One region of the Pseudoalteromonas apostichopi genome, then DNA from elsewhere that is predicted to be linked to it. Evidence: predicted binding sites of a transcription regulator. Region 1 holds the regulator's gene; each other region holds the start of a gene.
What was found. The regulator MetJ, encoded in region 1, represses methionine synthesis genes. The targets are predictions, from matches to a motif close to TAGACGTCTAGACGTCTA.

Region 1 (3,574 bases):
AGCTTGATCTCGGTGCCTTTTAACGGCGATAACGTCTTAGCATGCAGTACAGGATTACCTAAACGCGCTAATAAGTTAGCTTGCTCGCGACAAACCTTGGCATATTTAAGCGCATTTTTAACTTTACGAGGATCTGTACTAAACACGCCTTGTGTATCGGTCCATATAGACACTTGTTTCGCAAAAGTATAACTGGCCAGTAACGTCGCACTGTAATCACTGCCGTTGCGCCCTAATGTAACCGTATTGCCTTGGCAATCCACAGCTATAAAGCCCGTTACTACGTTTATGTGTGACTTACTAATTATACTTGTGCATTGCTGCTGATTTTTTTGATGTAATAGTTGCCCGTCATTTAAAGTAAATAACTGCCTTGCATCAACATCTTGCGCAGCGACACCGAGCTGATTTAGGTAAGCGGCCAACAAGCGCGCCGACCATACTTCACCATGGGCAAGTAAAGGTGCCTCAAGTAACTGCTGTTGACTAATTAATTCATTTAAAACCGCAAGCTCATCATTTAGCTGCGCCAACGCCTGTTGTTTATTCTGGCCTGTAAGTAATTGCTCAATTAAGGCTCGTTGATTGTTATCAATAAGCAATAAAATATCGCTAACTGCTTGTCTATCTTGCTGCTGGTAACTTTGCCAAAGTTTTACTAGAGTATCGGTTGTTTTACCTGATGCCGACACAACCACACAGTCACCCTGCTCTGTATTCGCTAGAACGATGTTAGCTACCGCATGATAACGATCTGCAGAGCTTAAGCTTGAGCCACCAAATTTATGAACAATATTTACCATCTCTTCTACCACAATGCCGTATGCGCAGGCGTTAACTTAAATGACGCGTTTTGTTGTGTATCTTGCTGTGTTTGTTTTACTTCAGCTTTAGCAACTTGCTGGCCTTGACCTGGTTTTACTAAATTGAAAACACGGTCTAAATCTGCGATAAGATCTTTTACATCTTCAATGCCTACAGAAATACGGATCAAAGTATCGCCCACACCGGCTTCAAGGCGTGCTTTAGGCTCCATGCCTGCGTGTGTCATAGTCGCAGGGTGACAAATCAAGCTTTCTACCCCACCTAACGACTCTGCAAGGCTAAAGTCTTTAAGACTGGTTAAAAACGCTGCTGCATCGTTAATGTCGCCTTTAATATCAAAGCTCACCATGCCACCAAAACCACGTTGCTGTGCTTTAGCAAGCTCATGTTGTGGGTGAGAAGCAAGGCCTGGATAATAAACTTGGCTTACAAAAGGAGAGTTTTCTAAATACTCCGCAATCGCAAAAGCATTTTCTTGATGCTGCTTTAAACGCACATTTAAAGTACGTAAACCACGAAGCGTTAAGTAACTGTCAAATGGTGCACCAGTAATGCCGATATTATTTGCCCACCAAGCAAGCTCATCACCTAGCTCTTGCGTAGCAGCAATCACCGCACCGCCAACCACATCAGAGTGACCATTAATATATTTAGTAGTTGAGTGAACAACAATATCAACACCAAACTCAATTGGGTTTTGCAGCGCAGGTGATAAGAAGGTGTTATCAGCCGCAACTAAAGCATCACACTGCTTAGCAATACTAGTGATTGCTTTAATATCTGTTAAACGCAAGATTGGATTACTTGGCGTTTCTATCCAAATCAACTTAGGTTTAATCGATAAAATTTCTTGGAGATTTTCAGATTTCGTTAAATCCAAAACTTTTAGTTTTAACAGGCCACGCTTTTCAAGCGAAGTGAATAAACGATAACTACCACCATAGCAGTCATGTGGGATCACTAAGGTGTCGTCACTGTTTAATAGCTGAGTCGCTAAATGCACTGCTGACATACCTGTTGCAGTAATAATACCTCTAGCGCCACCTTCAAGTTCAGCTAAGGTTTCAGCTAAGATATCGCGATTCGGGTTACCGCTGCGGCCATAGTCATACTGGCGCTTAGTATCAAAATCAGCAAATGAATAGGTGGTTGATAAGTAAATTGGCGGTACAACCGCGCCATGATGTTTATCGGCTTCGATGCCGTGACGAACAGTAATCGTCGCTTTATTTTTATCGCTCATTTCATCACCTACTCCTGAACTGGATGTTTAGACGTCTAAAAGGTTAGATGATCAAATATGAGAAGTCAAAGCATTTATCGCTCACACATAGAAGTTTATACATTTACACCACTAGATGGCTAAATAACTAGTATTTGACTATCTTTTTTAAAGAGATAGAATTTCCGCATCTTGCGCTGTGAATAAGGCGTAAATCACTGACAACCGAGGCAACGAAACAACTTATGGCTAAATGGAACGGTGAATACATTCACCCATATGCAGAACACGGTAAAAAATCAGAACAAGTAAAAAAGATTACCGTATCAATCCCACTTAACGTATTAAAAGTATTAACTGACGAGCGTACACGCCGCCAGATCAATAACCTGCGTCATGCGACGAACAGCGAGTTATTGTGTGAAGCTTTCTTACATGCTTTTACAGGTCAACCATTACCAAATGATGACGACCTTCGTAAAGACAACCCTGAAAAGGTACCTGAAGAAGTTAAAAGAATTATGCAAGAAATGGGGTTAGATATCCCAGTGCTTGATTCAGAATAAGTATTTCGGCCATCGGATCACCGCCGATAATCGCAGATATAAAAAAACTCAGCCAAGGCTGAGTTTTTTATTAGCGTTATACAATTTGAGTAATTAAGTTTAACGCATGTAATCTTCTGGCATCTCGATTTGCGCTACACCTGACTCCACTGCAGCTTCAGCAACAGCACGTGCAATACGAGGTAATAAACGCGGGTCCATTGGCTTAGGAATGATGTACTCAGCACCAAACTCTAGTGACTCAACACCAGCCGCTTTCAGTACTTCATTTGGTACAGACTCTTTAGCGATACCACGAATAGCGTGTACTGCCGCAATTTTCATTTCATCATTAATTGCCGTTGCACGCACATCAAGCGCACCGCGGAAAATAAACGGGAAGCAAAGCACGTTATTTACTTGATTAGGGAAGTCTGAACGACCCGTAGCCATAATTAAATCGTTACGTGCACTGTGCGCAACTTCTGGTGCAATCTCAGGATCTGGGTTTGAACACGCAAACACGACTGGTTTATCAGCCATTAGCTTAAGATCATCTGCAGTTAATAGGTTAGGACCTGATACACCAACGAATACATCAGCATCAGCAATAACATCTTGTAATGTACGCTTATCAGTATTATTAGCGAATAGTTGCTTATACTCGTTTAAGTCATCACGACGAGTATGGATCACACCTTTACGGTCAAGCATATAGATGTGCTCACGTAGTGCGCCACATTTAATTAAAAGCTCCATACAAGCAACTGCGGCAGCACCGGCACCTAAACATACAATAATGGCATCTTCGATATCTTTACCTTGTACTTCAAGGGCATTAAGCATACCGGCAGCAGTAACAATAGCTGTACCATGCTGGTCATCATGGAAAACGGGAATATCACAGCGTTCAATAAGCGCTTTTTCGATTTCAAAACATTCTGGTGCTTTAATATCTTCTAAGTTGATACCACCAAAGGTA
Region 2 (3,574 bases), 410 kb from region 1:
AAATGGCCCAACTCGCGATGTAATAATGCTTCATCACCCAAGTTTAGCTCAATCAGTCGTTTTAAGTGAGTAATACTATCAATATCTATATGTTCACAGCGAAGGCCTGCATGTTGATGCTCAATATGGCACAGCTCCACTTGCATTTTTATCTCGATATTTGACTCTGGCAGGGTAAAGATTAAGTCTGCCTTACTATGAATAGGCACTAAAAATGAATCACTTTTAGTAATAAGCGCACCTTGCAAAGATAGATCAAGTAACTGACAGTGGTAGTCGTTATCTTCGATGCGAAGGATCGCAGGGCAAGAAAATAATACCCGCGAAAACTCTCTGCGTTCATTCATAACTTTATCTCCACCTATATTAACTTAATGAGTATAGATCATTATGAAATTAGTGAGAGAAATGATTATAGCAACAAAAAAGCCCCTAAATCGGGGCTTTTTGAGTATCAGCTAATTAGCCAATTTTTTTGTATTTAATACGCTTAGGTTGTGCCGCTTCTGCGCCTAAGGTTTTCTTCAGCCACTCTTCGTATTCTGTGTAGTTACCATCGAAGAAGTTAATTTGGCCTTCGTCACGGTAATCAAGAATATGTGTAGCAATACGGTCAAGGAACCAACGGTCATGCGAGATACACATTACACAGCCTGGGAACTCTAAAATAGCGTTCTCAAGTGCACGTAATGTTTCAACGTCTAGGTCATTGGTAGGCTCATCCAGTAGTAACACGTTACCACCTGCTTTTAATAACTTAGCTAGATGTAAACGGTTGCGCTCACCACCTGATAAGTCTTTAACGAATTTTTGTTGGTCGTTACCTTTGAAGTTAAAGCGGCCAACATAGGCACGGCTTGGGAATTCAAAGTTACCAATTTTTAATACGTCTTGGCCGTTTGAGATTTCTTGGAAAACGGTGTTGCTTTCGTCCATGTCACCACGGAACTGATCAACGGTTGCAAGCTCAACAGTATCACCAACAAGGATCTCACCGCTATCTGGCGTTTCTTCACCACTTAGCATTTTGAACAGGGTTGATTTACCCGCACCATTAGCGCCGATAATACCTACGATAGCGCCTTTTGGCATTGCAAAGTTTAAGTCATCGATTAATACGCGATCGCCAAAGCTTTTCTTCAGACCTTTCACTTCGATAACTTGGTCACCTAAGCGTGGACCCGGTGGAATGAATAGTTCATTCGTTTCGTTACGCTTTTGGTAATCGTTTTGCTGTAGCTCAGAGAACTGTGCCATACGTGCTTTAGACTTAGCTTGACGGCCTTTCGGGTTTGAACGAACCCATTCAAGTTCTTGCGCGATTGATTTTTGACGTGCTTTTTCAGATTTCTGTTCTTGTTGTAAACGTAAATCTTTTTGCTCAAGCCACGATGAGTAGTTACCTTCCCAAGGAATACCTTCACCACGGTCAAGTTCTAAAATCCAACCTGCTACGTTATCTAAGAAGTAACGGTCGTGGGTTACAGCAACCACGGTACCTTCGTAATCGTGTAAGAAGCGCTCTAACCAAGCAACTGACTCAGCATCTAAGTGGTTGGTTGGCTCGTCAAGAATAAGCATATCTGGTTTTTCAAGTAGTAAACGACAGATCGCAACACGGCGACGCTCACCACCCGAAAGGTGTTCAATTTTTGCATCCCAAGGTGGAAGACGTAATGCATCAGCTGCACGCTCTAACACGTTGTCGATATTGTGACCGTCGTGCGCTTGGATGATAGCTTCAAGTTCGCCTTGCTCTTTAGCAAGTGCATCGAAGTCAGCACCGTCCATTGCATACTCGTTGTATACTTCATCAAGGCGGTTTAGTGCATTTTTAACTTCGCTTACTGCTTCTTCTACTGTTTCGCGAACTGTTTTGCTTTCGTCAAGCACTGGCTCTTGCGGTAAGTAACCGATTTTAGTGCCAGGTTGAGGGCGAGCTTCACCTTCAAAGTCTTGATCAACACCAGCCATAATGCGAAGTAACGTTGATTTACCTGCACCGTTTAGACCTAGCACACCAATTTTTGCGCCTGGGAAAAAGTGTAAAGAAATATCTTTTAAGATAGTGCGCTTAGGTGGCACAACCTTAGAAACTCGACTCATCGAGAATATAAACTTATCTGGTAACACCATGAAAGGAGCCTTCAATTTATAAGAAAAATTAACAGCGTATATTGTAGAGGCTCTGTCGCGTATACGTCAACGAAACAGGCTTTTATGGGCTTTGCTTTCAAACAAATAAAATTCATTTGGACATCTAAACATCTAGAGGTTGAAATTTCTAACTATCCGTTCATAATTAGCAGTCAGATAAGTATGCTCGGAGCCAGCTATGCCCATTACAGTAAAAGATGAATTGCCAGCCATTGCAAAATTACGTCAAGAGAACGTGTTTGTAATGCCAAAAAGTCGTGCTAAAACGCAAGAGATTCGTCCAATGCGTTTGGCTATCTTAAACTTAATGCCAAACAAAGTTGAAACCGAAGTGCAATTTATTCGATTATTAGCTAACTCACCGTTACAAGTTAATGTTGAGTTGCTGAGGTTGGATACTCATCGCACGAGTAGTAACTCTGAGCAGCATATGGATACTTTCTATCGTTATTTTTCAGAAGTGAAAGATAATAACTACGATGCCATGATCATAACAGGCGCGCCGCTTGCTCATTTAGAGTATGACGAAGTTGCTTACTGGGATGAACTAAAAGTTATTTTAGATTGGGCAGAGCAGCATGTTACGTCTACGTTGTTTTCGTGTTGGGCGGCCCATGCTGGGCTTTATCATCACTATGGTCTGAAGCGTGATCTGAAACCAAATAAACTCAGTGGCGTATTTACCCATAAAAGTTATTTTGATCATGCGGCACTTACCCGAGGCTTTGATGACACCTTTTTAGTGCCACATTCTCGCTATGGTCATATTGATATCGAGAAGATCAATGCCTGCGATGAGCTGGTTGTGTTAGCAGGCTCTGAGCGAGTAGGTGCCTATTTAATTAAAAATAAATCAGGTAGCCAAGTATATATTACGGGCCATCCAGAGTACGATGCCCATACCCTAAAAGGGGAGTATTTGCGTGACCAAGAAAAATCAGCTGATGCGCCTAAGCCAGAAAACTACTTCCCTGACGATAACCCAGATAACGAACCGTCGAAAACGTGGCAAAGCCATGCCTTTTTATTGTTTTCGAATTGGTTAAACTATTATGTGTACCAAACTACACCGTATGATATTAACTTAGTTAGCCAAGATGTAAGGACTAACAACTATGCCGAGTAATGCAGTGAATAAACGCGAACAATTAACCGAGGCGCTAAAACAGCGAATTTTAATCCTCGATGGCGCGATGGGCACCATGATCCAAGAACATAAATTAGAAGAACAGGATTATCGCGGTGAGCGCTTTAAAGACTGGCATGTACTTATTAAAGGCAATAACGACTTATTAAGCCTGACTCAGCCAAAAATCATTGCTGATATTCACCGTGCTTACTTAGAAGCCGGTGCCGATATCATCGAAACCAATACTTTTAATGCCACGACTATTTCGATGGAAGATTACGACATGGC
Region 3 (3,574 bases), 1.3 Mb from region 1:
TAAACCGCTCAACGATACTTACGGCCATGAAGTTGGCGATCTCGCGCTTATTTGTTTAGCTGACACTATGAAAGAGTGTCTTCGTGAAACCGATATTATTGGCCGCTTAGGGGGCGATGAGTTTATTGCTTTATTGCAAGTTCAGCCAGGTGATTGCATAGAAAGCATAGCCGATAAGCTCAACACCACCTATCAATCTAATTTAGCAAAGCGGGGCATTCCAGTTACGAGTTTAAGTATTGGTTCTGGGGTGATAGCTCAGCCAAAAGAAAACTTTGCTGAGCTATTAAAACGAGCAGATGAAGATATGTATGAGAAAAAGCAAGCCTCGAAGGCAGCACGTTAAGCTATTTGTTTCTCAGCTAGGTTCAGCTCCATGGTCGCTTTAAGTAAACGATAAAGGTTAATTGACGCATCAATTTCTTCTTTACGATTAGTTAAGCTTTCGATATTTAAACCGAGCGGTACATCTAAATGCGCGCAGCTTTGTAAAATTAAGTCAAGATTCTCACGGCAAATACGCACCGATTCACTCAATGTATTTGCCGAATCTAACATACGGTACTTAGTCGCCTCTGGTACCGAAATTCCTAACCACTCCATAAATTCTAAGGTTTTTTCACCGCCACATGGAGTAAACGTTAGAATAATACGCTTTGGGGTTGTGCCTTGTGCTTTACAGCTGCGGGCATAGCTGGTAATCAAATCAATAGTCGCTTGGGCATTGTAAACGGCTTGTGAGATGAAAAACTTACAGCCTTGCGCTGTTTTTTCGACTAAACGCTCATGTTCATTACGTTTGCTAGCGTGACGCTCTGCAATAGTAACGCCACCTAAAAATACATCGCTATTCTGTTTTACTAGCGTTTTATAAGCATCAGAAAGGCTTAATTTGATGTCACCATGAGATGATGGACTACCTACTAGCACTAAGTTCTTTAATTCAAAATCATTTCGAGTTTCATTTAACCACTCGGTAAACTCAGCTTCACCACGTTGGGCAACACTTTTATAAGTGATTACATCCAGTTGTGAGAGGCTGCGAAGTAGTTGACTATATTCACGTGGATCAACCGTTTCTTTAAACGGAAAAGGGCGCGGTTTAGCAATTCGGCTGCTTTCATCTTGAATGTCGTAAATGATCACACCATCGTATTCAATTTCGTGCAAGCGACCTAGTAGCTTTTGGGCAATAGTTTCAAGCATGGCTTTATCAGTACCTGATTTTGGTGGTGTGGTACCGATAAGGTAGACGCCTTGATTGGTGTCTTCAATTTTCTCTTGTAATGATAAAGCCATAATCCTCATTCCAGCTTGTGCTAATGTCTATGTAAACAATATAGCAGCCATTTAGACGTCTAGATAGATTTTTCTGATGAAAGTTTTTCAATGACTATGAATTTTACTCAAGTTGAATGTGAGGTGTTCTACGAAATTGACACACCTGTTTACATAAATTATTGCCCTGACCCTCATATTTTCTGGCGCTTTGATGCATAATCAAGCTGCAATCATTATGAGAAAAATAACTAACAAGGGAACATTATGAAATTTAGATTATTAGCAACCAGTTTTGCTGTAACACTTGCGCTGAGTGGCTGCGCAAGTAACTCACAGTCAAATATGGTTAAAGAAGTCGAAATTGAGCAGCAAGTAAGCCAAGATGATAACCGTGTATTTAGCCAAGATTACCTATTAGAAGAGCTTGAGAACGGCCTTCGCGTAATGGTAGTAAAAACCGATTACCCAGATGTTGTGTCACTGCAAATTCCGGTATCGGTTGGCTCACGTAATGAAGTTGAAGCAGGTAAAACTGGTTTTGCACACTTCTTTGAGCATATGATGTTTAAAGGCTCTGAAAAATTCCCGCAAGATGTCTATTCAGATATTTTAAAGAACTCAGGTGTTGATAATCGCGCGTATACGACCAACGATTACACTAACTATCACTTAAATTTCTCAAAAGAGCACTTAGATAAAGTACTCGAAATCGAAGCTGATATTTTCCAAAACCTGACTTACAGCGAAGAGCAGTTCCGTACTGAAGCACTGACTGTAAAAGGTGAATATTTAAAGAATAATGCTAGCCCAATTCGTAAGTTACTTTCTGCCGTTCGTAACGAAGCATTCGAGAAGCACACATATAAACACACCACGATGGGCTTTTTTGAAGACATCGAAGCCATGCCTGATCAAATGGCATATGGTAAAGAGTTTTTCGCTAAGTTTTATAAGCCTGAGTACGTCTCTTTAGTCATTGTTGGTGATGTTGATCCACAAGAAACTATGGCAATGGTGAAAAAGCATTGGGGTAACTGGAAAAAAGGTGATTACCAAGCCGACATTCCAACTGAACCGAAACAACAAGCACCTAAGTACGTTCATGAAAAATATGATGGTTTACCGGGTCATTGGTTACTAGTGTCTTACAAAGGCACAGCATGGGATCCAACTCAAAAAGACCGTGCTGCGCTTGATTTGATTTCGCAGCTTTATTTCTCAAATAACTCGGCACTTTATCAAGAACTTGTTGTTGATAAACAAATTGCCAGTCAAATGTTTACCTATAACCCAGATACTAAAGACCCCGGTTTATTACATGTTTTTGTAAAAGTAGAAAACGAAGCTGATCTTGCTAAAGCCCGTGATGCGATTAACCGTACTTATGCACAAGCACGTACTGAGTTAGTTGATGCGCAAAAGTTAGCTGATTTAAAATCTAACTTAAAATACAGCTTTATCAATGGTCTTGATTCATCGCAATCAATAGCCTCAACGCTTGCAAGCTACATGCACTTTGAGCGCGACCCTGAAGTTATTAACCAACTTTACGCCACTGCTGATAGCATCACTCCAGAAGATATCAAAGCAGTAGCAAACAAGTATTTTGTTGATTCAAGCCGTACCACTGTGACAATGTCGGCGCTTGATAAAGTAACTGGTTTTGAGCAGGAAGTTGATTTAAATGCAGCGGTGGCAAGTATCGAGCAAGCACCAACAGAACGTCATTTTAAAGTACTTGATAAAACAAATAGTTCACCACTGGTTGATGTAAACTGGTTATTCAATACCGGTGCGGCAGCTGATCCACAAGGCAAAAAAGGTTTAGCGGCGCTAACAGCCGCGATGCTAGCGCAAGGTGGTTCAGAATCAATGAGCTATAAAGATATTAAGAAAGCCTTATATCCTTTGGCGGGAAGCTTTGGTTATCAACTTGATAAAGAGATGATTTCACTTCGTGGTCGAGTACACAAAGATAATGCTGCGAAATGGTATGCGCTTGTTAGCGATCAATTGTTAAACCCTGGCTTTAGAGAAGATGATTTCAAGCGTCTGAAAAAAGAGCTTATAGATAGCATTAAAGCGGGCCTTAAAGCGTCAAATGATGAGGAACTAGGTAAAGAAGTGCTTTATCATCAGCTTTATAAAGGTCATCCTTACGAAAGTTATAACTACGGTGACATATCAGATCTTGAAGCATTGACACTTGATGACGTCAAAGCGTTTTATAATAGCCAGTTTACACAATCTAAACTAACAGTGGGTCTAATTGGTGCTATCCCAAGTGATGTTA
Region 4 (3,574 bases), 1.2 Mb from region 1:
CTACTATTTTGAATTTGGTGGCAAAGCCAAATAGTGCATTCTATAGCGTTGGTAAATCACTATTATCACCAACAACAGACCGGACAATTTATGGCTTTCAGACAGCTCGCAAAGGACAACAATTATGGCGAGGTGACTTTTCGGGGATTTATGAATATCATTTGATCAACGAAAAGCAGCGATATGATGTGCGTTACAACAAACAAAGCACACCTTTTGCAAAAATAGATAACGCAACATTCAACGCATATAACCAATATATGGGCATAGCGTGGCACTTGTTGCTAAAAGGCGAGCAGTAGGAAAAGCATGAAAGAACCAAAAATTCCCTTGGTTAATAAGCCAAATGGTATTGGTATTGGACGCATTTTTAAAGCAACTAAATGTTCAGTTAAAGGATTTAAAGCGGCATTTAAAGAAGAGTCCGCATTTCGCTCTGAAATCTACCTAGGGGTGTGTTTATTACCTTTATCAGTCGTGTTTGCACAGTCGTTGAATCATTGGTTAGTGTTGTTTATTCCTTACTTGTTATTATTAATTGTTGAGTTACTTAACTCGTCAATAGAAGCGCTCACTGACCGAGTAGGGATTGAGTATCATGTATTATCGGGAAGGGCTAAAGATATGGCTTCTGCGGCAGTGACATTGAGCTTGCTTATTCTTGCTTTAGTTTGGGGTGTCGCAGTTTACGAAAAGATAGTGAGTTACTTATAAATCAGACACAAAAAAAGCGCCAAACGGCGCTTTTTTCATTTTATCAAACCTATTACAGGCCAGCAGCTGCGCGAAGTGCGTCTGCTTTGTCTGTACGCTCCCAAGGGAACTCATCACGACCGAAGTGACCGTATGCCGCAGTCGGTTGATAGATAGGACGCTCAAGATCAAGCATTTGGATTAAGCCGTAAGGGCGTAGGTCGAAGTGCTCACGTACTAATTCGATTAGACGCGCTTCTTCTAATTTACCTGTACCAAATGTCTCGATGCTGATAGACGTTGGCTCTGCAACACCGATAGCGTAAGAAACTTGTAGCTCACATTTGTCAGCAAGGCCAGCAGCAACCACGTTTTTAGCAACGTAACGAGCAGCATATGCAGCTGAACGGTCAACTTTTGATGGATCTTTACCAGAGAAAGCACCACCACCGTGACGAGCCATACCACCGTATGTATCAACGATGATTTTACGACCTGTAAGACCACAGTCACCCATTGGGCCACCGATTACGAAACGGCCAGTTGGGTTGATGAAGAACTTAGTTGCGCTTGAGATAAGCTCAGCAGGAAGAACCGGTTTAATGATAGTTTCCATTACCGCTTCAACTAAGTCGTTTTGTGAGATTGAATCACAGTGTTGAGTTGAAAGAACAACTGCATCAATGCCAACAGGCTTGCCATTTTCGTATGCAAACGTTACTTGAGATTTTGCATCTGGGCGTAACCAGTTAAGCTCACCGCTTTTACGAACTTCAGCTTGACGCTGAACTAGACGGTGTGAATAAGTGATTGGTGCAGGCATTAAAACGTCAGTTTCGTTACATGCATAACCGAACATTAGACCTTGGTCACCAGCACCTTGCTCTTCAGGACGAGCACGGTCAACACCTTGGTTGATGTCTGGAGATTGCTTACCGATAGTATTTAGGATTGCACAAGAGTCAGCATCGAAACCCATGTCAGAGTGCGTGTAACCGATTTCACGTACTGTTTTACGTGTGATTTCTTCGATATCAACCCAAGCGCTAGTTGTGATTTCACCACCAACCATCACCATACCAGTTTTAACGTAAGTCTCACATGCAACACGGGCATGAGAATCTTGCTCTAAGATAGCATCTAGAACCGCGTCAGAGATTTGGTCCGCGATTTTATCCGGATGACCTTCAGAAACAGATTCAGAAGTAAATAAATGTTTTGCCATTGTATTTCTGCTCACAAATATTGCGCTTCACAAACGTCGGTAATAGCGCTAAAAAATTAAGGGGCGTATTTTATCTAAAACAAATATGTTTGCATAGTAATTTTACGCCTAGACGTCCATTTAAAATTACTAATAACGTATTGTTCTTAATAAACGCCCATAATTGGTGCATTTAATGCGGATTTTTAATTGCACTGTACCCTTACAATAAGTAAGAATGGGGCTTCATAAACAACCAGCGCAAATACATAAAGGTAGGAGAATTCATGCCATCACGCAAAGAACTTGCAAATGCTATTCGCGTCTTATCAATGGACGCAGTACAACAGGCCAAATCTGGCCACCCTGGCGCCCCTATGGGCATGGCAGATATCGCGGAAGTACTATGGCGCGATTATCTAAAGCACAACCCTACGAATCCAGAGTGGGCAGACCGCGATCGATTTATTCTTTCGAATGGTCACGGTTCAATGCTGATCTATTCTCTACTGCACTTAAGTGGCTATGACTTACCACTAGAAGAAATTAAAAACTTCCGTCAAATGCACTCAAAAACACCAGGTCACCCAGAGTATGGTTACGCTCCTGGTATTGAGACTACTACGGGCCCATTAGGTCAAGGGATCACAAATGCAGTGGGCATGGCAATCGCCGAAAAAGCGCTAGCTGCACAGTTTAACCGTGAAGGCCACGATATTGTTGATCACTTCACGTACGCATTCATGGGCGATGGCTGCTTAATGGAAGGTATTTCTCACGAAGCCTGTTCATTGGCGGGTACATTAGGCCTAGGTAAACTAGTTGCGTTTTGGGATGACAATGGCATCTCAATTGATGGTGAAGTAGAAGGTTGGTTCAGCGATGACACACCAGCACGCTTCAAAGCATACGGCTGGCACGTAGTAAGCGATGTAGATGGTCATAACCCAGATGCAATTCGCGCCGCAATCGAAGAAGCTCGCAGCATTACTGATAAGCCATCACTCATTTGTTGTAAAACAGTGATTGGTTACGGTTCACCTAACAAATCAGGTAGCCATGACTGTCACGGTGCACCACTAGGCGAAGACGAAATTAAAGCATCTCGTGAGTTCCTAGGTTGGACTGGCGATGCATTTGAGATCCCTGCTGATATTTACAGCGAGTGGGATGGCAAAGAAAAAGGTAAGCAACTAGAAGCAAGCTGGGACGAAAAATTTGCCGCTTACGCAAGCGCATACCCTGAACTTGCTGCTGAGTTTAAACGCCGTACAAATGGTGAGTTACCAGCTGATTGGGCTGAAAAGTCACAAGCTTACATCGAAGAGTTACAAGCAAACCCAGCAAACCCAGCAACTCGTAAAGCATCACAAAATGCATTAAACGCGTTTGGTCCATTATTACCAGAATTCATGGGTGGCTCTGCTGACCTTGCTGGTTCAAACTTAACACTTTGGGATGGTTCAAAAGGCTTAGAAGCAAACGATGCAAGCGGTAACTATATTTTCTACGGTGTACGTGAATTTGGTATGTCAGCGATTATGAATGGTATTGCACTGCACAAAGGCTTTATCCCTTACGGCGCTACTTTCTTAATGTTCATGGAATACGCTCGTAACGCAGTACGTATGGCGGCATTAATGAAGCAGCCGAGCATCTTCGTATACACGCATGATT

Region 2: the regulator MetJ is predicted to act here: its motif matches at 2,254-2,271, upstream of QUE86_RS11805 (homoserine O-succinyltransferase).
Region 3: the regulator MetJ is predicted to act here: its motif matches at 1,344-1,361, upstream of QUE86_RS04040 (methylenetetrahydrofolate reductase).
Region 4: the regulator MetJ is predicted to act here: its motif matches at 2,020-2,037, upstream of metK (methionine adenosyltransferase).

Annotation. Positions count from the first base shown of each region.
Region 1 is NZ_AP028065.1:2,211,305-2,214,878, reverse strand. It holds gene metL (bifunctional aspartate kinase/homoserine dehydrogenase II) at 1-803, opposite strand, end outside; gene metB (cystathionine gamma-synthase) at 809-2,068, opposite strand; gene metJ (met regulon transcriptional regulator MetJ) at 2,293-2,613, shown strand; gene QUE86_RS09970 (malic enzyme-like NAD(P)-binding protein) at 2,713-3,574, opposite strand, start outside.
Region 2 is NZ_AP028065.1:2,616,443-2,620,016, forward strand. It holds gene QUE86_RS11795 (PilZ domain-containing protein) at 1-347, opposite strand, end outside; gene ettA (energy-dependent translational throttle protein EttA) at 463-2,136, opposite strand; gene QUE86_RS11805 (homoserine O-succinyltransferase) at 2,336-3,283, shown strand; gene QUE86_RS11810 (homocysteine S-methyltransferase family protein) at 3,273-3,574, shown strand, end outside.
Region 3 is NZ_AP028065.1:897,253-900,826, reverse strand. It holds gene QUE86_RS04045 (sensor domain-containing diguanylate cyclase) at 1-346, shown strand, start outside; gene QUE86_RS04040 (methylenetetrahydrofolate reductase) at 343-1,299, opposite strand; gene QUE86_RS04035 (M16 family metallopeptidase) at 1,546-3,574, shown strand, end outside.
Region 4 is NZ_AP028065.1:993,835-997,408, reverse strand. It holds gene QUE86_RS04480 (LTA synthase family protein) at 1-302, shown strand, start outside; gene QUE86_RS04475 (diacylglycerol kinase) at 310-714, shown strand; gene metK (methionine adenosyltransferase) at 767-1,918, opposite strand; gene tkt (transketolase) at 2,185-3,574, shown strand, end outside.